Regions from separate parts of the Streptomyces lacaronensis genome, predicted to be linked through region 2. Evidence: riboswitches for the same ligand, from Rfam matches in the RefSeq annotation. Region 2 holds a riboswitch; each other region holds the start of a gene.
What was found. A riboswitch is a leader RNA that binds a small molecule or an ion and turns the genes downstream of it on or off. The one in region 2 is predicted to bind cobalamin.
Positions count from the first base shown of each region.

Region 1: linked by a shared signal. The riboswitch ahead of ACMTAK_RS37360 (cobalamin biosynthesis protein) and the one ahead of ACMTAK_RS44290 (ABC transporter substrate-binding protein) in region 2 are both predicted to bind cobalamin.
Region 3: linked by a shared signal. The riboswitch ahead of ACMTAK_RS18695 (ribonucleoside-diphosphate reductase subunit alpha) and the one ahead of ACMTAK_RS44290 (ABC transporter substrate-binding protein) in region 2 are both predicted to bind cobalamin.

Region 1 covers NZ_JBLHDK010000003.1:8,672,168-8,679,773, forward strand. Annotated here, with positions in the region: gene ACMTAK_RS37350 (putative cobaltochelatase) at 1-665, opposite strand, end outside; gene ACMTAK_RS37355 (cobyric acid synthase) at 724-2,328, opposite strand; gene ACMTAK_RS37360 (cobalamin biosynthesis protein) at 2,325-3,308, opposite strand; cobalamin riboswitch at 3,455-3,672, opposite strand; gene ACMTAK_RS37365 (hypothetical protein) at 3,832-4,080, opposite strand; gene ACMTAK_RS37370 (inorganic phosphate transporter) at 4,094-5,350, opposite strand; gene ACMTAK_RS37375 (class II aldolase/adducin family protein) at 5,702-6,388, shown strand; gene ACMTAK_RS37380 (alpha/beta hydrolase) at 6,533-7,606, shown strand, end outside.
Region 2 covers NZ_JBLHDK010000003.1:10,228,004-10,235,609, forward strand. Annotated here, with positions in the region: gene ACMTAK_RS44270 (serine/threonine-protein kinase) at 1-768, shown strand, start outside; gene ACMTAK_RS44275 (DUF2165 domain-containing protein) at 864-1,403, opposite strand; gene ACMTAK_RS44280 (carboxymuconolactone decarboxylase family protein) at 1,812-2,285, shown strand; gene ACMTAK_RS44285 (RNA polymerase sigma-70 factor) at 2,330-3,253, shown strand; cobalamin riboswitch at 3,281-3,494, shown strand; gene ACMTAK_RS44290 (ABC transporter substrate-binding protein) at 3,555-4,595, shown strand; gene ACMTAK_RS44295 (FecCD family ABC transporter permease) at 4,652-5,665, shown strand; gene ACMTAK_RS44300 (ABC transporter ATP-binding protein) at 5,692-6,585, shown strand; gene ACMTAK_RS44305 (hypothetical protein) at 6,622-7,107, shown strand; gene ACMTAK_RS44310 (nuclear transport factor 2 family protein) at 7,111-7,503, shown strand; gene ACMTAK_RS44315 (CGNR zinc finger domain-containing protein) at 7,487-7,606, shown strand, end outside.
Region 3 covers NZ_JBLHDK010000003.1:4,437,052-4,444,657, reverse strand. Annotated here, with positions in the region: gene ACMTAK_RS18700 (ribonucleotide-diphosphate reductase subunit beta) at 1-390, opposite strand, end outside; gene ACMTAK_RS18695 (ribonucleoside-diphosphate reductase subunit alpha) at 408-2,831, opposite strand; cobalamin riboswitch at 3,134-3,294, opposite strand; gene ACMTAK_RS18690 (GNAT family N-acetyltransferase) at 3,405-3,911, opposite strand; gene ACMTAK_RS18685 (DUF7196 family protein) at 3,992-4,162, opposite strand; gene ACMTAK_RS18680 (hypothetical protein) at 4,204-4,491, opposite strand; gene ACMTAK_RS18675 (IPT/TIG domain-containing protein) at 4,985-5,917, shown strand; gene ACMTAK_RS18670 (nitroreductase) at 6,048-6,779, shown strand; gene ACMTAK_RS18665 (hypothetical protein) at 6,761-7,357, opposite strand; gene ACMTAK_RS18660 (RNA polymerase sigma factor) at 7,354-7,606, opposite strand, start outside.

The DNA of each region.
Region 1 (7,606 bases), 1.6 Mb from region 2:
TCGTCGTACGCCAGCCGCCGCCGCACCACCTCGACCCGCTCCCCGGTGTCGCGGGACGCCGCGACCTCCACCGTGAGACCGAAGCGGTCCAGCAACTGCGGCCGCAGCTCGCCCTCTTCGGGGTTCATGGTGCCCACCAGCAGGAAGCGCGCCGCGTGCCGTACGGACACCCCCTCGCGCTCCACGTAGGAGGCGCCCATGGCGGCCGCGTCGAGCAGCAGGTCGATCAGGTGGTCGTGCAGCAGATTGACCTCGTCGACGTAGAGCACCCCGCGGTGGGCGTCCGCGAGCAGCCCGGGCTCGAAGGCCTTCACGCCGTCCGACAGCGCCCGCTCGATGTCGAGCGCGCCCACCAGCCGGTCCTCGGAGGCGCCCACGGGCAGTTCGACCATCCGCGCGGGACGTGCCTCGCCCGTGCCCGGCTCATGGGGCCCGTCCGGGCAGGACGGGTCGGGCGCGGCCGGATCGCAGGAGAACCGGCAGCCGGCCACCACGTCCACCTCGGGCAGCAGCGAGGCGATCGCTCTTACGGCGGTGCTCTTGGCCGTGCCCTTCTCGCCGCGCACCAGGACGCCGCCCACGGCTGGGGAGACGGCGTTGAGAAGCAGGGCGAGCCGCAGGCCGTCCATGCCGACGATCGCGCTGAAGGGATAGGTGGTGGTCACTCGGTGATACCTCCTGGGGTGCGTGGACACAGCGGTCGGGAGTGGGGGCGGGGGTTCGTCATGTCGTCCCCCCTGGCACCCCCGGAGGGACGAACGGCAGGCCCTCCGGGACGCCCTCCTCGATGAGCCGCAGCAGCGCGTCCGTGTCGGCGTGCTCCTCGATCAGGTCGCCGAGGCGGTCGAGCTGCTCCTCGCGCAGCTCGCCGAAGCGGGTGTCCGGCGCGGGGACGAACGCCCGGCCCGCCGCGGCGGCCACCCGCCGCAGAAACGCCCGCCGGAAGCCGTCGCTCTCCAGCGAGCCGTGCCAGTGCGTGCCCCACACCGAGCCCACCCGGCAGCCGTCCAGGAAGGGCTCCTCGGCCCCGTCCAGCAGCTCGGCGACCCCGTGGTGGATCTCGTAGCCCTCCACCCGCTCGCCGAGCGCCTCGCCCACCGGCCGGGCCAGGGTCTTCTCGGTCGCGAACCGCACCCGCACCGGCAGCAGCCCGAGCCCGGCGACCGTTCCGGCCTTCGACTCGACCTCGTCCTCGATGCGCTCCCCGAGCGCCTGGAAGCCGCCGCAGACGCCCAGCACCGGACGGCCCTCGGCGGCCCGCCGGGCGATCGCGTCGGCCAGCCCGCGCTCACGCAGCCACTCCAGCGCCCTTACGGTGCCCCGGGTGCCCGGCAGCACCACCAGATCGGCGTCGGCCAGCTCCTCGGGCCGGTCCACGAACCGCACGATCACGCCCGGCTCCGCCGCCAGCGCGTCCACGTCCGTGAAGTTGGACATCAGCGGCACGGCGGCCACCGCTATCCGCAGGACATCCGCGCCGTAAGGGGGCGCCACGACGCTCTCCCGCACCGCGCCGCGCAGCGACACCCGCAGCCCGTCCTCCTCGTCGATGCCCAGCCCGTGGGCGAACGGGAGTACCCCGACGGTCGGGCGCCCGGTGAGGTCGCGCAGCATCTCGAGACCGGGCTCCAGGAGGCTCACATCGCCGCGGAACTTGTTCACCAAGTAGGCGGCCACATGCCGTTGGTCCGCCGCCGACAGCAGCGCGGTCGTGCCGAAGAAGGACGCGAAGACGCCACCGCGGTCGATGTCCCCGACCACCACGACCGGAAGCCCGGCGGCGCGCGCCAGCCCCATGTTGACGATGTCGGTGCGGCGCAGATTGATCTCGGCCGGGCTGCCCGCGCCCTCGCAGATCACCGCGTCATGGGCGCTCCGCAGCTCCTCCAGGCACTCCGTGACGGTCCCCAGCAGCGCCTCACGCCCCGCGGAGAGCCTTTCGCCCGGCGAGGGGGCTCCGGGCCCGCCGAAGTACCCGCGCGCGCTCAGCTCGCCCACCGGCCTGCCCAGCAGCACCACTTGGCTGCTGCGGTCGCTGCCAGGCTTCAGCAGGACCGGGTTCATCAGCGCGCTCGGCTCGACGCGCGCGGCGGCGGCCTGCATGGCCTGGGCCCGCCCGATCTCCGCCCCCTCCCGCGTGACGAAGGAGTTGAGCGACATGTTCTGCGCCTTGAAGGGCGCCACGCTGACGCCCTTACGGGCGAGCCACCGGCAGATCCCGGCCGTCACCACGCTTTTGCCCGCGTCGGAGGTCGTGCCCGCGACGAGCAGCCCCCCGCCGCGCGCCCCGGAACCGTCCGTGCCGCCCTTACCGCGTATCCCGCTCATCCGCCGCCCCTTCCCAAGGCCCGGAGCCGCCTCGTCAACGCCCGCAGGACCGGCCGGGCCGCCATGGACACCCCGAGCGCCAGGACGCCGACGCGCCGCGACAGCCGTATCGCCCGCTCGATGTCGGCCGACTCCACCGGCCGCCCGCCGGAGTTGAGCACCGGCCGGTGTTCGACCCGGCCGCCGTACGCGAGGGTGCCGCCCAGCCGGACGCCGAGCGCACCCGCGAAGGACGCCTCCACGGGGCCCGCGTTGGGGCTCGGATGGCGTCGGCCGTCGCGCCGCCAGGCGCGCCACGCACCGCGCGGATCGGGGCCCGCGAGGGTCGCCAGGGCCGCCGTAAGGCGTGCACCGGGCCAGCCGGCCACATCGTCCAGCCGGGCCGCCGACCAGCCGAACCGCCGGTAGCGCGGCGACTTGTGGCCCACCATGGCGTCCAGGGTGTTGACGGCGCGGAAACCTATGAGCCCCGGCACGCCGCCCACGGCGCCCCACATCAGCGCGCCCACGACCGCGTCGGAGGTGTTCTCGGCGACCGATTCGACGACCGCGCGGGCGATCTGCGGCCCGTCCAGCGCCTGCGGATCGCGGCCGCACAGATGCGGCAGCCGCTCCCGGGCGACATCGAGGTCCCCGGCGGCCAGCGCTCCGCCGACGGCCCGTGCCTCACGGCCCAGGCTCGTGCCGCCCAGCACGGCCCAGGTGGCGGCGGCGGTCAGCGCGACCTCCGCGCCACGGCGGCCGTCAAGGCCCCGTACAGCGCGGGTCAGCAGCGCCGCACCGGCGGCCGCGCCGCCCGCGCACAACGCGGTGTGCAGGGCCCCGTAACCCCGGTGGTCGCGCCACAGCAGGCGCTCGGCGGCCGCGGCGGCGCGCCCGAACGCGGCCACCGGATGGCCGCGGCGCGGATCGCCCGTGGCGAGGTCGCCGAGGAAGCCGAGGGCCGCGCCGCACGCGAACGAGGCGTGGTCGGCACGCATCCGTCAGGCCGCCGTCACGCCTCGGCGCGGCGATGCGGAACCAGACGGGCCAGAGGGGCCGGAAGAGCCGAATCGGACAGGGAGGGCTGGCGGCGTGGCGATGCCGGGCATGGCGGTATGTCCTCACTCAGGGTCCGCGCCCTGGTTCGACGTGACCGGCGGTGAGAGTCTCCTGGCTCCCGGATCCGCGGCCCTCCCGGTCTTCCAGCCCCGCGTACGCGACGAACCGTACGGACGAGCCGTGACCCCATACAGGCGATGGGAGGGTGCTCCCCGGTGACAGTGGCGGGACCGCGCCGGATTCTCACCGGCTTCCTCTCCTGCCGCCGTTTGGCTCGGGAAGTCCACCATGGGCCGCGAATGGCCGTCAACTCGCATATGACCCATGACGCCCGAGTGTGCCGAGCCCCACAGACAACCGCACCTCACAGGACGGCCGCCGGACGGTCGGCGCTGGTCAGCGCCACCATCCGGCGGCCGGTGGGTCGTTCGGGGAAGCGGGTCCTCAGGCGACGATCAGATATCAGGCGACGATCAGGTAGATGCCGTACACCACGACCGCGGCGCACACCGCGAAGCAGGCGTACGCGCCGGTGCGGGCGAGCGGGGAGGCGCCCACCGTGCCACCGGGCACGGCGGCCGTGCGGCCCTGCTCCGGCGCCGCCTTACGGGAGGTGCCGACGATGCCCAGGGTGAAGACGCCCACCATGGCGACCGTCACCGCGAGACTGATGCCGAAGACCTGACCGAGTGCCGCCCAGTCGATGCTCATGTTTCCTGGCTCCTTAGCGGGTGGTGCTGCTCGCGACGGCGGGGGTGGGGGACTGCTCGGGCGTGCTCTCCGAGGTGCCGTCCTCGGGGGCGGCGCTCGGCGCACCGGCGGGCGGCGGGGCCACGGACCGCAGGGCGGCCGTGACGGCGCCCACCGGCTCCTGGGTGCCGACCTCGTTGACGTTGGTGTGGTCCACGGGCTTGCGGCGCGACAGCATCCAGATCGCCCCGCAGGCCAGGACGGCGAGCACGGCCACCGCCGTGATTCCCGCGTTCCCCTGGTCGGCCAGGAGCGCGGCGGCGCCCGCCACCAGACCGGCGGCCGGCAGGGTCAGCACCCAGGCGACCACCATCCGGCCCGCGGTCGACCAGCGCACCACGGCGCCCTTACGGCCGACACCCGCGCCCATCACGGCGCCCGAGCAGACCTGGGTGGTGGAGAGCGCGAAGCCGATGTGGGAGGAGGCGAGGATGACGGTGGCGGCGCCGGTCTGGGCGGCGAAGCCCTGCGGCGGCTGGATGTCGGTGATGCCCTTGCCCATGGTGCGGATGATGCGCCAGCCGCCCAGGTAGGTGCCGAGCGCGATGGCCAGGCCCGCCGAGACGATGACCCACAGCGGCGGGTCGGAGTCGGGCGCCACCACGTTCCCGGTGACCAGCGCCAGGGTGATCACGCCCATCGTCTTCTGGGCGTCGTTGGTGCCGTGGGCCAGGGAGACCAGGGCGGCCGAGGCGATCTGCCCCGCGCGGTAGCCCTTCGCGGTGTCCTCCGGGGAGCGGTCGCGGCCGAGCCGGTAGGTCAGCCGGGTGGCGGCCAGCGTGGCGATGCCGGCCACGATCGGCGCGGCGACGGCGGGGATCAGGACCTTCATGACGATCGCGTCGCCGTTGACCCCGTCCAGGCCCACGGAGACCACGGTGGCGCCGATCAGACCGCCGAACAGGGCGTGCGAGGAGCTGGAGGGGAGTCCGGCGAGCCACGTCACCAGGTTCCACAGGATCGCGCCGACGAGTCCCGCGAAGATCACTTCTGGCTGGATACCGGATCCCTCGTCGATGATCCCACCGGAGATGGTCTTGGCCACCTCCACGGACAGGAACGCGCCGACGAGATTGAGGACGGCCGACATCGCCACCGCCACCCTGGGCCCGAGTGCTCCCGTGGAGATGGTGGTGGCCATGGCGTTAGCCGTGTCGTGAAAGCCGTTCGTGAAGTCGAACACCAAGGCCGTGACGATCACGATCCCGATGAGAAGCGTGATGTGTTCCATACACCCGGTCAATCAGTTCGAAGGTCGTTAGTGGCACGGTGAAACGTAAGGAAACAGGGTGAACGGGAGATGAACTGAGCAGGGCGTCAGGGTGACATGGTTGCGGGGTCGCTAAAGCCCGGTGAATTCCAGCCTACGTTCCCATGTCGTATGGGAGTTGAGCCGGGATCGAGGGCCGCCGGAGCAGGCCCCGGGACCGGCCTCGCGGGCGTCCGCCGTCCCCTCTGCGTTCACCGCCCGGAGTCGGGTGCCCACGAGGCACGGTCGTAGTCGCCCGCCGTGCCCGTTCCGGTCCCGCCGCCGCGCGGCCGGTGGCCGCCTGGAAGGATCGGGCCCCGGAGGTGAGGGCAGGTGACCCAGTCGCGATCCACGCGGCAGCCGCAGCCGCGGCTGACGCATCCCCTGCGGCAGGCATGGACGCAGGTGGTGAGTACGGCCCGCAGGACCACCGCCGACGGCCTGGTCGTCGGCACCTCGGGCAATGTCTCGGCCCGGGTCGGCGACACCGTCCTGGTGACCCCGAGCGGCGTCCCTTACGACCGGCTCGGCCCCAGGGACGCCGTCGCCGTCGATCTGGACGGGCGGCAGGTCCTCGGCACGCTGAAGCCCACCAGCGAGCTGCCCATGCACCTGGCGGTCTACCGGGAGACCGACGCCGAGGCCGTGGTCCACACCCACGCCGTCCACGCCACGGCCGTCTCCACGCTCGTCGACGAGCTCCCCGCGATCCACTACATGACCGCGGCCCTCGGCGGCCCGGTCCGCGTCGCGCCCTACGCGCTCTACGGCACGGACGAACTGGCCGACGCCATGCTCGAGGCGCTGCGCGACCGCAGCGGCTGTCTGCTGCGCAACCACGGCACCGTCGTCCACGGCGCCACCCTGGACCAGGCGTACGACCGCACCGCCCAGCTCGAATGGATGTGCCGGGTCTGGCTCACCGCGGTCTCCGTCCCCGGCCGCACCCCCTCCCTGATCCCGCCGGACGAGATGCGGCGCGCCGCCGAGAAGCTGAGCGGCTACGGCCAGAAGGGCTGAGCCCGCCCCGGCACGTCCCCGGCCCCCGCCCGGCCCGTCCCGGCCCCGGCCCGTCCTCGGCCCCGCCCCGGGCCCCGGCCGGACGGTCACCCGGCCGGGCACGCCCGCTGGCCTGGCGCCGCCTCCCCGACCACACTGGGAGGGATGCGTCTGCGAACAACGGCGGTCGCGGCCGCCACCACCCTGCTGAGTGTCGGCGTGGCCGCGGTGGCGGCCGGACGGTACGCCACCAGCGCTGCGCTGAAACCGGCCCCCGACCGTCCGCTGCCGAACGAGGCGCCGCTGACCGTCCACGCGACCGCGGCCGGCCAGATCACCCTGACCCGCACGCTCGGCTCGCTGCGCCCCGGCACCTACGGCCTCACCGGCCGCTCCTGCCACGCCGTCGTCGGCCCCGTCATCGAGGACGCCCCGCACCCCGCCGACTGCGTCGTGCGCCGCCTGGAGCGGGTCACCCACGGCGAGCTCACCCCCGGCACCCGGGTCCGGCTGACGCCCCAGGTGCACATCGGCAACCCACGGGACGCGCTCGGCATCGACCACGCCGACGTGGACGTGCCCGCCGAACTCGGTCCGCTGCCCGCCTGGTTCATCCCCGGTGAACGCTCCACATGGGTGATCACCACCCATGGCCTCGGCACCACCCGTGAGCACCCCATGGTCGTCATGCCCTTCCTGCGGCAGCTGCGGGTGCCGGTGCTCGACCTCGCCTACCGCGGCGACCCCGGCGCCCCGCGCTCCGAGGACGGCATATCCCACCTCGGCGACACCGAGTGGCGCGACCTGGACGCGGCCATCCACTACGCGGTGGCCTACGGGGCGACCGGGGTGGTGCTGCACGGCTGGTCCATCGGCGCCTCGATGGCCCTCCACGCCGCCGCGAACTCCGCGCTGCGGCACCGCGTCATCGGCCTCGTCCTGGACTCCCCGGTGCTCGACTGGCAGGCCACCCTGCGCGCCCTCGCCGCGGCCCGCGGCATCCCCGCGCCGCTGCTCCCGCTCGCCCTGCGCGCCGCAGAGGGGCGCACCGGACTCCACGACAGCAGGCTCCCGGAGGTGGCCGACCCGGAGCGGCTGTCCGTGCCCACGCTCGTCGCCCACGGCCCCGACGACACCCTCGCGCCCTGGTACGTCTCGCGCGAACTCGTCTACCGCAGACGTGATCTGGTGACCCTTCACACGGTGCGGCAGGCCCCGCACGCGGCCATGTGGAACGCG
Region 2 (7,606 bases):
GAACTGAAGCGTGATGAGGGCAACTTCAATCGCTGCGACGTCAACCTGAAGGAGCGCGACGAGGAGGTCGTGGATGTCAGGGTGGAGCTCGACGCCGATTCGCTGCCCGAGGCCGTGACGAGGAAGACCAAGGGCAGGGTCACCGTTGTGGAGCACGCTGCCGAGGGCGACGAGTGCGTGCGGGCCATCGCGGTGAACGGTGCTCGCGACAACAGCCTTCGGATCACCGCGGTCGCGAGACGGCCTGCGGAGATCAAGGAGCCGCTGTGCGACACCGCGGATGTCGCCACACGATTCGCGGTCAATGTGCTCAACCGTGGTGAGATTCCCCGGCGTTCCCGGGGCTTCCCGTCCAATTCGCTGGCGCACCAGGACGCGTGCACGCTTCTGGGCGCCAAGACGCTGGAGAAGGTGCCCGGCATCGACGCCCGGGACCCGGACGTCGGATTCGGTCGCTGGGACTGCCAGTGGAAGAGCACCACCAGCGAGTACGAGGTGGACTTGCGCTTCGACCAAGGCGACCTGCCCAGCGACGAGAACACCCGGTCGACCAGGCTCGGCGATCACCAGGCCATTGTTATGCCGGAGGACGAGGGCCCGGGGAGCTGCCGTGTCGAGGTGGTCTACCGTGACTACACGGGCCTCGACCGGGTGAAGGGCACCGAGCGGGTGGTCCTCGTCCTCAAGGGGGCGGGCCGCAAGGGACGGCCCTGCGAACTGGCGACCGACCTTGCCGGGTCGGCCGCCGCCGCGCTGCCACCTGCCTGAACTGCCGCCGTGGGGCCGCCTGCCTGAGCCGCCGGCCCGTGTGAGTCCGCGGCGACGACGAGTCCGTTGTCGCTTTCGAGCCTGTGGAGTTCCGGTCAGTCCGTGGAGTCGGGCCCGGTCCGCTCGGTCGCGAGCAGATGAATGAGCAGCAGCACGATCCCGGAGATCAGGAAGACGCGGGTGGCGGCCTCCAGCCCGTTCCACTGCTTGGACTGCCACATGGCGAACCACTCGCCACCGATGGCGATGAACCCGGCGCCGAACAGCAGCATCAGCATCAACAGCCCCACGGTGCTGGCCTGGCGGGCGCGGCGGACGCTGCCTCCGCGCAGTCCCACGCCCCACATGGCCGTCGCGGCGAGGAGGACCAGGGCGGCGACGCTCTCCCAGACGATGATGGCGACGTAGGCGGTGTCCTGGAGCGCGGTGGACTTGATGGCCCGCCACATCAGGTCGTCGTCCTTGAACGTGGTGTCCATCGCCAGGACATGGCGGACGAATTGCTGATTGGAGTCGAAGTCGGTGATGTTGCCGAGGGCGACAAGCGCGATGTAGAGGGCGATCGTCCCGGTGAGCACCCCCGATACGGCGGAGTAGGTACGAGGGGAACGTATTCTGCCGGTGCGCTCGCTCACGATGACTCTGTCTCCCCGTTGTATTCGGTTGATCGGACCGAGCCGTAGCGTACAACTGTCTGGATCACAGCGGTCATGGACGCCGTAGGTGATGCGCTGTTGTGCCCTCCGGGCGGAGGTCCCGGAGGGCGCGACGTGGTCTTTGCCGGAGCGTCAGCCGGTGAAGGTCAGCGAGGCGAGGACGCTGTGAGGTCGGGGGTGGCGATCTCGCCGGACGGCGGGACCGCCACGCCCCGAACCCCAGCAACGCAAAATCGCAGGGCGGTGACAAGGAAAGCGAGAGAAGTCACCCGTTCGGCTCAGCGGGCCCGGTGGCGGGGAGACGCAGGTCACATCCGTCCATGTCACAGGGGACCGGGCTGCCTCGTCTCGGGGGTGTAGCCACTGACAACCACGGAGGAGCACACCATGGACGCGCGACTGAACTACTCCGCCAGCCCCACCGCGGGCAAGGTCCTCAAGCCCGTCATGGCGGCGGGCAAGGCGGTCAAGGACTCGCCGCTGCCGCCCGCCACGCAGGAGCTGGTGGCGCTGCGCGTGAGCCAGATCAACGGCTGCGCCGTCTGCCTCGACATGCACACCAAGGAGGCCGCCGCGGCCGGTGAGACCGCCGTGCGGCTCAACCTGGTGGCGGCGTGGCGGGAGGCCACTGTCTTCACCGACGCCGAGCGTGCCGCGCTGGAGCTGGCGGAAGAGGGGACCCGGGTCGCGGACGCGGCCGGTGGCGTCGGCGACGAGGTGTGGGCGAACGCCGCCAAGCACTACGACGCGGAGCAGCTCACCGCCCTGGTGATCCTGGTCTCCTTCATGAATATGGCGAACCGGTTGAATGTCATCACCCAGCAGCCGGCGGGCGACTACCGGGTCGGGCAGTTCCATTGATCGGTGCCAGTCCGGCCGGCCGGTCGTTGAGGGGGGGAATCGGCGTGAGCGAGGTCGAGGAGTTCGAGGAGCTGCGGCCACTGCTGTTCTCGATCGCCTACCGGATCCTGGGCAGTGTGAGCGAGGCCGAGGACGCGGTGCAGGACACATGGCTGCGCTTCGACGGCTCGGCCACCCGGCCCACGTCCACCAAGGCATATCTGTCGGCCACGGTGACCCGCGTCTCGATCGACGTGCTGCGCTCCGCGCGGGTGCGACGGGAGGAATACGTGGGCCCGTGGTTCCCCGAGCCGCTGCTCAGCGACCCGTACCAGGATCCGGCCCGGGCGGTGGAGCTGGCCGACTCGGTGTCGATGGCGGCGCTGCTGCTCCTGGAGCGGCTCAGCCCGCTGGAGCGGGCGGTGTTCGTACTGCGGGAGGTGTTCGGCTTCGGATTCGACGAGATCGCCACGGCGGTGGAACGGTCGGAGACGGCATGCCGGCAGCTGCTGGTGCGGGCGCGGCGCCACATGCGGGCCGGACGGCCCCGGTTCGCGGCGGACCGGCAGGAGCGGCAGGAGCTGGCCACCCGGTTCTTCGACGCGCTGAAGGACGGCGACGTGGGCGGGCTGCGGAAGCTGCTGGCCGCCGATGTGCGGCTGGTCGGGGACGGTGGCGGCAAGGCCCCGCAGCTGGCCAGGGCCGTCATGGGCGCGGAGAACGTGGCGCGGTTGCTGGGCGGTGTCTTCCCCTGGCTGCTGCGGATCGATGTGTCGTTGGAGCCGCACGAGGTCAACGGCCAGCCCGGCGCGATCGTCCGCGACCGGGACGGCAAGGTGCTCCACACCCTGGCCCTCGATGTGCTCGACGGGCAGATCCAGACCATCCGCACGGTGGTCAACCCCGACAAGCTCGGCCACCTCGGGCCGGTCGGCGACGCCTGGGCCGTGGACCGAGAGGTGAAGCGGGCCCGTCGGCGGCCGAACTGACCGTGGGACGTGGCGGCTCGACGCTCTTGGTAGTCTCGGGGAGCCAGTCGTGCCACATCCGAGGCCAGGGAATCCGGTGCGAATCCGGAACTGACGCGCAGCGGTGAGGGGGACGGGCGGGGCATGTGACACCACTGGGAGGAGTCCGCGGCGGCCGTGGGGCCGTCGCGAACGAGCACCGGGAAGGGGCCCCGTCCGGACGAGCCCGAGTCCGAAGACCTGCTGGCACCTCCGCGCCCGGTGTGCGGAGGACGTCCGTAGGCCAGGCTCCGCGTACGAGCCCCGACCACCGAGGCTGCCCGTGCTCCGCTCCGCCCGCCGTACCGCGGCGTTCCTGCTCGCCCCCGCTCTTCTGCTCACCGCGTGCGGTGGCTCCGGCCATGACGACGCCGGCGCCGGAAGGCCCGCCGGTGCGGGCTATCCGCGCACGATCGACAACTGCGGCCACAAGGTCACCTTGAAGTCCGCCCCGAAGCGGGCCCTGTCGCTCAACCAGGGCAGCACGGAGATCCTGCTCTCGCTCGGCCTCGCCGACCGCATGGCAGCCACCGCCACCTGGACCGACCCGGTGATGAAGGGCCTGGAGAAGGCCAATGCCACGGTGCCCCGTCTGGCCGACAACGCGCCGTCCTTCGAGAAGTCCCTGGACGCCGAACCCGACTTCGTCACCGCCTCGTTCGTCTCCACCCTCGGCAAGGGCGGCGTGGCCACCCGCGAGCAGTTCGAGAAGCTGGGCGTGCCCACGTATGTCTCGCCGTCCGACTGCGCGGCGGGCAGGGACGCCGACAGCGGTGGCGACGGCTCCCGCGGCAAGCCCCTCACGCTTGATGCGGTGTACGGCGAAATAAGCGACCTTGCCCACGCGTTCGGTGTCGACGAGCGCGGTGAGAGGCTCGTCGCGCGGCTGAAGGAGCGCGTCCGCAGGGCCACGGAGGGAGTGGACGCCTCCGGTGTCTCCCTCATGTACTGGTTCGCCAACTCCCAGTCGCCGTACCTCGCCGGCTGCTGTGGCGCGCCGGGTGCCATCACCCGGGCCGTCGGGGCGGAGAACGCCTTCTCCGACACCCACGACGAGTGGCCGCAGATCAACTGGGAGACCGTGGCCGACCGCGACCCGGACGTCATCGTCCTCGGCGACCTCACGCGCAGGCAGCAGACCGCGGAGACCGCCAGGGCCAAGACGCGCTTCCTCGAGACCAACGCCGCCACCCGCGATCTCACCGCCGTGCGGAAGAAGCGGTACATCCTGCTGAGCGGGCAGGCCATGAACCCGTCCCTCCGTACGGTCGAAGGGGTGGAGCAGGTCGCCGCCGGGCTGCGCGACTTCGGGCTCGCCAAGTGAGTACTCGAAAGGTGAGCACCCGCCGCGCGGGTACCCGCCTCCTGAGCACCCGCCTCCTGAGCACCCGCCTCCTGCTGCTGGTCGCGGGCGGGCCGGCCGCGCTGCTCGCGTCGGTCGCGTTCGCCGTGACCACCGGCCCGGCCGACATCTCCACCGCCGACGTATGGGCGGCGGTCACCGCCCATCTGGGCCTGGGGGAGAGCACCTTGCCGCCGCTTCGGGATGGCATCGTGTGGAACCTGCGCATGCCGCGCACACTGCTCGCCGCGGTGTGCGGGGCGGGTCTGGCCCTCTGCGGGGCCGTGATGCAGTCCCTGCTGCGCAATCCACTGGCCGATCCCTTCGTGCTCGGGGTGTCCTCGGGTGCCTCCACGGGCGCCGTCACCGTGGTCGTGCTCGGCGTGGGCGGCGGGGCCGTGTCCCTGTCGGCGGGCGCGTTCACCGGTGCGTTGCTGTCGTTCGGCCTGGTGCTGGTACTCAGCCACAGCCTCGGCGGCAGCACCGACCGCGTGGTGCTGTCCGGAGTGGCCGCCATGCAGCTGTTCTCCGCGCTGACCTCGTTCATCGTCCTCACCTCCGCGGACGCCGACACCACCCGGGCCGTGCTGTTCTGGCTCCTCGGCTCGCTCACCGGCGCCGGATGGGGCGATGTACTGCTGTGTGCCGGCGTCCTGGCCGCCGTCCTCGTGGTCTGTCTCGGCCACGCCCGCACCCTGGACGCGTTCGCCTTCGGGGAGGAGGCCGCGGCGGCGCTCGGTGTCCGGGTGGCCCGTACCCGGCTCGTCCTGCTGTGCGCGACCGCGCTGCTCACCGCGACCCTGGTCAGCTCCGCCGGGGCCATCGGCTTCGTCGGCCTGGTCCTCCCGCATGCCACCCGCGCCCTCACCGGCTCCGGCCACGCCCGTCTGCTGCCGGTCACCGCACTGGCCGGGGCCGTCTTCCTGGTGTGGGTGGACACCGCCGCCCGCACCGTCATCGACCCCCAGGAGGTCCCGGTGGGCGTGGTGACGTCCCTCATCGGCGTACCGGCCTTCGTCGCCGTGCTCTACCGCGGCCGGAGGAAGACATGACCGACTCCACAGCGGAAACCCCCGGCATGGAGTCCGCCGCCACTCCGGAAGCGGCGTCCGGGCTCCGCGCGGACCGCGTCAGCCGCCGCACCGACGGCCGGCTGATCGTCGACGGCGTCACCCTCACCCTGCGCCCCGGCGAGACGGTGGGCCTGCTCGGCCCCAACGGCTCCGGGAAGTCAACCCTGTTGCGGCTGCTCGCCGGGATCCTCGCGCCCTCCGCCGGAGTGGTCACCCTGGACGGCCGTGCCCTGCCACAAGTCGGCCGCCGTGCCACGGCCCGCCGTATCGCCACCGTCGAACAGCACGCCCACACCCAGACCGAACTGACCGTCCGCGAGGTGGTGGGCCTCGGCCGCATCCCGCACCGGCGCGCCTGGGCGTCGGCCTCCACCGCGGACACCCGGGCCGTCGACGCGGCCCTGGAGCGCAGCGGACTGACCGACCGGGCCGGTCAGTCGTGGCACACCCTCTCCGGTGGCGAGCGTCAGCGCACCCAGATCGCCCGGGCCCTCGCCCAGGAACCGCGTGAGCTGCTGCTCGACGAGCCGACCAACCACCTCGACATCCAGCACCAGCTCGATCTGCTCGACCTCGTCGTCGGCCTGCCGATCGCCACCGTGATCGCCCTCCACGACCTCAACCTCGCCGCGATGTACTGCGACCGCCTGCTGGTCCTCCGCGAGGGACATGTCGTGGCCGAAGGCACTCCCGGCGATGTGCTGACCCCGTCCTTGATCAAGCGGGTCTACGGCGTCCGGGCCGATGTCACCCACGATCCGGGCCACCCGGTCATCCGCTTCCTGCGCCGGACAGCGAAGCCGCCGATGGGCGATGGGCGAGCCGCCCCCGCCGCGTCACCCGGGCGAATCGGCCGGTCCTGGGGCCAGGTGTTGCGCGAGAGAGGCGACACCTGCTAATCATTTAAGACGTGTCGTCGTGGAGGAGGGCGGGCCATGGGTGCGCACCAGGGATCGGTCGTGCTTCGGCAGCCGCATCGCCCTCGGGCCATCGGCTTCCTGGGCCTGGAGACGGTCGGTGAATGGGCCGTGAAGGTGTACGGCATCAGCGCGTGGTCCGATGTGCCGCGCCCCGCGCTGGTGGCCGCGACCGTGGAGGCCGCGGCCTCGGCGCTGCCCGGCCCCGCCCGGTCGGACAGCCGCTATGGCATCGGCTTCGCCATCGCGCATGACGCGGCCGACCGCTGTTTCGCGCTGGTGGACTGGTGGCACGGGGAGAACGAGATCCATCAGCGGCTCTTCTCGGCGCCCCTGGAGCAGCCGGACGCGCTGACACCGCACCCCGGTGAGGCCATCGGCTGCGTCTGGGAGCTGGCCGTCACCGACTTCGAACGCCGGGCATGGCTGCGCCATGTGCTCGCCAACCCCGACGGCCCGAACACGGATGCCTATCTCACCGCTCGCTTCGCAGGAAGGGTCTAGTTCATGGGGATGACACTGGAACGGCTGGCGGGCTTCGGCGAGGCATGGCGGCGGAAGGATCTGGACCTGCTGATGGAGTTCATGACGGACGACTGTGTGTTCCGCGCGTCAGTCGGCCCGGAGCCGGGCCTGACCTTCCGCGGCCGGGCCGAAGTGCGCAAGGGCTTTGAGCTGATGCTCGCCTATGACGCGGGGCTCGAGTCGCGGCCCGGCGGAGTGGCCTTCATCGCCGGGGACCGGGGCGCTTGCCAGTGGTCCTACACCGGTACCGATGCCGATGGCCAGGCCCACGAGGTGCACGGCTGTGACATGTTTGAGTTCGACGGCGATCGGATCCGGGTGAAGGACGCCTACCGGCGCGTTCACGGAGACATCGGTCATGCTGCCACCGACTAGGGCCGAGGACGTCGAGGGCCTCCCGGCGGGCATCGCCCTGCTCCATCACTTCGCCAACACCGAGGACCGCCGGGGATTCGTCGCGCACGGGCGGCGCCTCACG
Region 3 (7,606 bases), 5.8 Mb from region 2:
GTCGTCCGGGTCGGGGAGGTAGGTGTCCAGCAGCGTCAGATAGAACTGGACGTGCACCGCCTCCTCGAAGAGCTGCCGCGACAGATACAGCCGCGCCTCGGGGGAGTTGATGTGCTTGTAGAGCGTCAGCACCAGGTTGTTGGCCACGATCGAGTCGCCGGTGGCGAAGAAGGCGACCAGGCGGCCGATGAGGTGCTGCTCACCGGGGGAGAGCTTGGCGAGGTCGGCGACGTCGGAGTGGAGGTCGACCTCCTCCACGGTCCAGGTGTTCTTGATCGCGTCGCGGTAGCGGTCGTAGAACTGCGGGTACCGCATCGGCCGCAGGGTCAGCTCGAACCCGGGGTCCAGCAGGTTCTTGGCGTGGCCCGGCGCGGTGTTCACGGTGGTCATCTCGGATGCGGTGGGCATTACTGGCAGGCCTCGCAGGACTCGGGGTTTTCCAGGGAGCAGGCGATCGTGTCGGCCTCGGCCGGGGCCTGCTGGACGGGGACAGTGGGGGTGGGGGTGGGGGTGGGCGTGGCGGCCGCGGCGGCGCCGCCCCGGGCGCTCTGGGCGATCCGGGTGGCCGGACGCGAGCGCAGGTAGTACGTGGTCTTGATGCCGCGCTTCCAGGCGTACGCGTACATCGAGCTGAGCTTGCCGATGGTCGGCGAGGCCATGAAGAGGTTCAGCGACTGGCTCTGGTCGAGGTACGGGGTGCGGGCCGCCGCCATGTCGATCAGGGCGCGCTGCGGGACCTCCCACGCGGTGCGGTACAGCTCCCGTACGTCCGCGGGCACCCAGGAGAAGTCCTGGACCGAGCCATTGGACTCGCGCAGCGCCTCACGGGTCTGGGCGTCCCAGACGCCCAGCTTCTTGAGGTCGTCCACCAGATAGGAGTTGACCTGGAGGAACTCCCCGCTGAGCGTTTCGCGCTTGAAGAGGTTGGAGACCTGCGGCTCGATGCACTCGTAGACGCCCGCGATGGAGGCGATGGTCGCGGTCGGCGCGATCGCCAGCAGCAGCGAGTTCCGCATCCCGGACTTCGCCATCCGCGCGCGCAGCGCCTGCCAGCGCTCCGGCCAGGTGGCCACCGCGTCCGGGTAGTGGTCCGGGTGCAGCACACCGCGCGCGGTGCGGGTCTCGGCCCAGGCGGGGTGCGGGCCGTGGCGCTCGGCCAGCTCGCAGGACGCCTCGTACGCGGCGAGCATGATGCGCTCGGAGATCCGCGTGGAGAGCGCCGTGGCCTCGGGCGAGTCGAACGGCAGCCGCAGCCGGAAGAAGACGTCCTGGAGCCCCATGAGGCCCAGACCCACCGGGCGCCAGCGGGAGTTGGAGGCCCCGGCCTCCTCCGTGGGGTAGAAGTTGATGTCCACCACACGGTCGAGGAAGGTCACGGCGGTGTGGACGGTGGCGTCCAGGCGCTCCCAGTCCAGCTGCCCGTCCTCGCCCAGGTGCGCGGCGAGGTTGATCGATCCGAGGTTGCACACGGCGGTCTCGCCGTCGTCGGTGACCTCCAGGATCTCGGTGCAGAGGTTGGAGGAGTGGACGACCCTGCCGGGTTCGGCGGTCTGGTTGGCGGTGCGGTTGGCGGCGTCCTTGAACGTCATCCAGCCGTTGCCGGTCTGCGCGAGGGTGCGCATCATCCGGGCGTACAGCTGGCGCGCCGGGACCTGCTTGACGGCCTTCCCCTCGGCCTCGGCCCTGCGGTACGCGGCGTCGAACTCCTCGCCCCACAGGTCCACCAGATCGGGCGCGTCGGCCGGGGAGAACAGCGACCAGTCGGCGTCCGCCTCGACCCGGCGCATGAACTCGTCCGGGATCCAGTGGGCGATGTTGAGGTTGTGGGTGCGGCGGGCGTCCTCGCCGGTGTTGTCCCGCAGCTCCAGGAACTCCTCGAGGTCCGCGTGCCAGGTCTCCAGGTAGACACAGGCCGCGCCCTTGCGCCGGCCGCCCTGGTTGACGGCGGCCACCGAGGCGTCGAGCGTGCGCAGGAACGGCACGATGCCGTTGGAGTGCCCGTTGGTGCCCCGGATCAGCGAACCGCGCGCCCGGATGCGGGAGTAGGACAGGCCGATGCCGCCCGCGTGCTTCGACAGCCGCGCCACCTGGTGGTAGCGGTTGTAGATCGAGTCCAGCTCGTCCAGCGGGGAGTCCAGCAGATAGCAGGACGACATCTGCGGATGCCGGGTGCCGGAGTTGAACAGCGTGGGGGAGCTGGGCAGATACGACAGCGTGCTGGTCAGCCGGTAGAGCTCGGCCACGTCCTCCAGCGCCCGCTCCGAGTGGTCCTCGGCGAGCCCGCAGGCCACGCGCAGCAGGAAGTGCTGCGGGGTCTCGATCACCTGACGGGTGAGGGGGTGGCGCAGCAGATAGCGGCTGTAGAGGGTGCGCAGCCCGAAGTACCCGAAGCGGTTGTCGGCGCCGTCGGCCAGCGCCCGCTCCACCAGCGCGTCCAGCCGCTCGGCGTGGGCGGCGGCGAACTCCGCGGTGGAGTCGGCGAGCAGGCCCTCGCGATGGCCCACCCGGACGGAGGCCGAGAAGGAGACCGCGCCCTGCCCGGCCGCCTCCTCCGTGATGGTCAGCGCCAGCAGCCGCGCCGCGAGCCGCGAGTACTCCGGCTCCTCGGCGATCAGTCCGGCCGCCGCCTCGGTCGCGAGGGCACGCAACTCCGCCTCGTCCGAACCGGGATGACGGCCGCGCAGGGCGGCGGCCGCGACCTTGCCGGGATCGGTGGCGGGCAGATCGGCGGTGAGTCCGGTGAGAGTCCGTAGCAGGGCGGTCCCGGGCGCGTCGTCCGCTGCCTGAGAAGCCGCCTGCGCTGAAACCGGATCGGCGGGCGCGATGGTCACTGAGGTGCTCTCCTTCGCTCGGTCAGGGCCTGTCCGGAGCTGTGATCTGGGCTCAGGGAGCGGGGCGTGGTGCGTGCGATCGCAAGGCGCCGGAAGGCCCTCGTAGCGGAGCTACTAGGGCGTTTCGGCAACCTCCGCGAGCGTGCGTACCACGCCCCGCGAGCCCAGATCACAACTCCGGACAGGCCCTGAGGCCGCCAGGGGTGGTGCGATGGGCGCGTACGGGCATGCCGATGCCGCACTCCTCGTACGCCGGGCACACCACGCAGCGTCCATCGGCCCAACCCTCGGGGCCGGGGGACGTGTTCACAGGGCCGTCGGCAGGTGCTCGGACTCACGGGCACGCCGAAATGAGCGCACACGTACACCGTTGCGGGACAGTTCCGGATTCCCACCGGATTCCCCTGCGGTGACAGCGAGGACGAGCATACATCTTGTGTCGGCCGACGCACGCACCCCCATATCTTGTGTCGGAGCTGCGGAGTTTCGCATGAATGTGCTAATGCGTTCCGAAGGTGGCCCGTGACCTGGGGCGCGGGTCAGGCCATCACCTGGGGCGTGCGGCGCGGGGCGTCACAGCTCCACGGTGAAGGCCAAGAGGGTGAGGTCCGTCCCCGGCAGGGGCCCCCAGTCGCGCTCCGGGGCACGGGTGAAGCCCAGCCGCTCGTACAGGCGGTGGGCGGCGGTCATCGAGTGCTGGCTGCTGATCACTATGCGCCGCAGGCCCAGTGCGCGGGCCCGGTCAAGGCAGGCTCGCACAAGCGCTTCGGCGGCGCCGCGTCGGCGCGATTCGGGGCGGACGGCCAGCATCCGGAACTCGCCCTCGCCGGGGCGGGCCAGCTCCGCGTACGCCCCGCCGTGCACGGCGAACGCCACGGCGCCCAGCACCTCGTCGCTCGCCGCGTCCGCCGCGACCAGCAGCTCGGACTCGGCGGCCCGGCGGCGGGCGTCGCGCAGGGTGGCGAGATAAGGATCACTGTCCCCGAAGTCCAGGAGTCCGTCCCCCAGATACACCTGCGCGGTGAGCTCTCCGATTGCGTCCAGTTCCTCGTCCCGTGCGCGCCTGATCGTGATGTCCATGCCCGCAGTCTGCCGCAGGCCACTGACAGCCGGGTCGCCGGGCGCGGGGTGTGGGGGGTGTGGGGTGTGGGTCCTCGGTGTCACCGGGTGACGGCGGTGATCACTCCGGTGGAGCCCGCGCGCTTGTTGGCGGCGTCGGCTTCCTGGTGGGTGACGTAGCGCCGGACCGTGCCGTCCGGCAGCGTCAGCTCATAGACGACAACGGGTTGAGGCGGCCATTGAGCCGCTGTTCCGCCGCAGTTGCAGGCCATGGTTGCCCTTCCTTTCCCTCGGGTCGTTGTGGGGCGGTGGGTCAGTCCAGCCATCGCGAGGCGACACCGGCCAGGTAGGAGAGCGTCAGGGCGGTGGCCGGGAGGTGGAACCACGCGGTGGTGTGCAGCAAGGAGGCGTAGACGGCGATGGCGGCGGCCACCCATGTGCTGGTGCACCAGCCGCAGTTGACCAGGTAGGAGGCGCGGGAGTCGTCGCCGAAGCGGTCGGCGACCCAGATCCTGAACCCCGCCGCCAGGGTGTCCTTGGTGATGAAGCGGGTGATCCGGCAGGTGGTGCCGAGGGCGAGAAGGAACGCGGCGAGGCTCATCGGATCGTTTCCTCCCCGGGTGGTCATACGGGGGTCGGCACGGCCGATGTCACTGCTGGGTCGGCACTGCCGATGTCACTCATTAGAGGCATGACGGGCGACGCCAAGCCATACCCCTTGGCACGCATTCGCCCGAATAGCCGAGCGCTTGTCATACAAGCTCGGCGCCACGCGCGCCCTCATGCGCCAAACGAGTGATGGACGCCGTGAGGCCTTGAGCGAGGCCGAGGGGCGTGGGTAACTGGGAACGTGGCCGCCGTGGCTGCCCCATACCTCATCGGCCACTCCAGGAGCTGGGCGTCCGCCCATGACTCCGATCTCATCCGCGCACCGCTCCCGCGCCCCGACCGGCCGCCCGTGGCTCATCCGTTGCTCCGGTGCGGCCTGTCCCGGCCGCGCGGTGACGACGAGGCGTTGACCGGCGGTGTGTGCCCACGCCGGTCGGCATGCCGTCGGCGCACATCACCCGAACCCCTCCCCGGGAGGACCGACCATGACCTCGACCGCTCTCGCGACCGCCGCCACCAACGCCGCCGCCGCGGGCTATTGGCCGCCGTCGGGACCGCCGACGCTGCTCGCCGTGGTGCCCGACTCGGGCCCCGCCGCCGGTGGCAACTACGTCCGGCTGTTCGGGCAGAACCTGCGCGGCGTCACCAGCGTGTCCTTCGGCGGCACGCCCGCCACCATCGTCTACCAGGACAACCCCGGCGTTGCCGGCGGTGGTGGCTGGGGTGGCGGTGGCGGCGGCTGGGGTGGCGGAGGTGGCTGGCCCGGAGGCGGCGGCAACCCCGGCTACGACGGCATCGTGGTGATAGCCCCGCCGCACGCGCCCGGTACCGTCCAGATCACCGTCACCACCGCCGCCGGGACCAGCAACGGCCTGCCGTACACCTACGTGGCACCGGCCCCGCCCGCCGCCGTCGCCATCACCCCGACCGTGGGCCCGACCACCGGCGGCACCGTGTACGTGATCACGGGCACCAATCTGACCGGGGTCACCGGCGTCACCTTCGGCGGAAGCCCCTCGGCCATCCTGGCCATCAACCCCGCCGGGACCAGCCTGATCGGCATCACCCCGGCGGGCCCGCCCGCGGGCGGCAATGTCACCGTGACCCTCACCGGCCCCGGCGGCAGCGGCAACGTGCCCGGTGGCTTCACCTACTTCGTCGCGCCGCCGGCACCGGCGCCCGTGGCCATCACGCCCGCCACCGGACCCGCCACCGGCGGCACCGCGTTCACCATCACCGGCACCAGCCTCGGTGGTGTGCTGGCCGTGCTGTTCAACGGCGTCCCCGCCACCGGTGTGACCGCCACTCCCACGACGGTGGCCGGCATCACCCCGCCCGGGGCCGTCGGCAACGCGACGGTCACTCTGGTGACCGCCTTCGGCACTGTCAACGTCCCCGGCGGTTTCCTCTACGTCTGACCGCACGCATCCGGCCGGACCACGCCGGTCACCGGGCCCCTACCGGCAGGGCCCGGTGACCGGCGACGTGCGTTCGAGCTGCTGAGGATGGACCGGTCACCTTTCCTCGCCCTCGCCCGTCAAGGTCGGTATGGATGTCTACGAGGCGGTCATGAGCCGACGGGCGGTGCGCGGGTTCACGGATGAGCCGGTTCCGAGGGAGGTGCTGGAGCGGGTGCTGTCCGCTGCGGCCCGCTCACCCTCCGGCGGGAACCTCCAGCCGTGGCGGGCGTATGTGGTGACCGGCGACCCGCTGGCCGAACTCAAGAAGCGCACCGCCGAGCGGGTGGCCGCGGAGGATCGCGGGGACGAGCGGGAGTACCCGATGTACCCGCCCGAGCTGAGCAGCCCGTACCGCGAGCGCCGCGCCGAGGCCGCCGAGCGGCGGTACGCCGCGCTCGGCATCCCACGGGACGACCAGCGGGCCCGCCACGCGGCCGTCGCCGCGAACTGGGACTGCTTCGGCGCGCCCGCCGCTCTGTTCTGCTACCTCGACCGCCGTATGGGACCGGCCCAGTGGGCCGACGCCGGGATGTATCTCCAGACCGTGATGGTGCTGCTCCGTGCCGAGGGGCTGCACAGCTGCGCCCAGATGGCGTGGTCGGTGTACCGCCGGACCGTCGCGGAGGTCGTGTCGCCCCCGGAGGGGCTGATCCTCTTCTGCGGCATGTCGATCGGCTACGAGGACCCGACCGCGCCTCACGCCCGCACGGAACGGGCCCCGCTCGCCGAGACGGTCACCTTCCTCGACGGGCGGGCCACGGAGGCGGAGCCGGGGGAGTCGCCCGCGGCTCCGCCCTCGCGTCAGGCGTGCGCGTCCTGACCGCCGCCGATTCCCGGCACGCTGCACTTCGGGACCTTCCGCACCAGCCGGAACGACACCGACTTGGTCGTGTGGTCCTTGCCGAACTCCGCCACGATGAGCAGCGTCGCGCCCTTGATCCGCTTGCCATTCGGCAGGACGGTGTCGTCCGGGATCATGTCCGGGTGGATGAGGGCCCTCCCGGGCGCGGACGGGAACGTCAGCGCGTAGCCCGCCGTGGCCCAGGGGGCATGGGGCGGTGCGCCCGTGGGGCAGTTCTCGTCCCCCTCCAGGACGGCCGCCCGCACGCCCATCTCCTTCAGCTGCTTCTGTAGACCGGGCAGCCCCTCGGCGCGGTCCAGGTGGAGGATCAGCGAGCCGTCGTCCTGCTCGGTCACGGCGTACGCGGGCGAGGCGCCCGAGCCGCTCAGCGTCGGCACGACCACCGCGGCGGCGGCGGCCGCCGCCACCGCCGCGACCGCGAACCGGACGCGGAGGCGGCGGGCCGGGGCCCGGGTGGCCCGAACGGGGGCCGGGTCCGTGGCCATGGCCGACAGCTCCGACGCCAGACGCTGCTTGAATCCGGTGGGCGTGCTCATGAGACAACCTCCAAGGCGCGTTCTGTGCGATCGGATCGGTCGGCGCGGTCGGCGCGGGCCGGGTGTGCGGCGCGCAGCGCCCGCTTGGCGCGGTGCAGTCGGACCCGCACCGTCGCCTGGTTGAGCCCGAGGGCCTGGGCGGCCTCGCGCGGGGTGAGGCCGTCGACGGCCACCAGATCGAGGACCTCGCGCAGCGGCTCGCTCAGCGCGCTGTGCCGCTCGGCCAGCTCCCGCGCCGCCCGTTCCGCG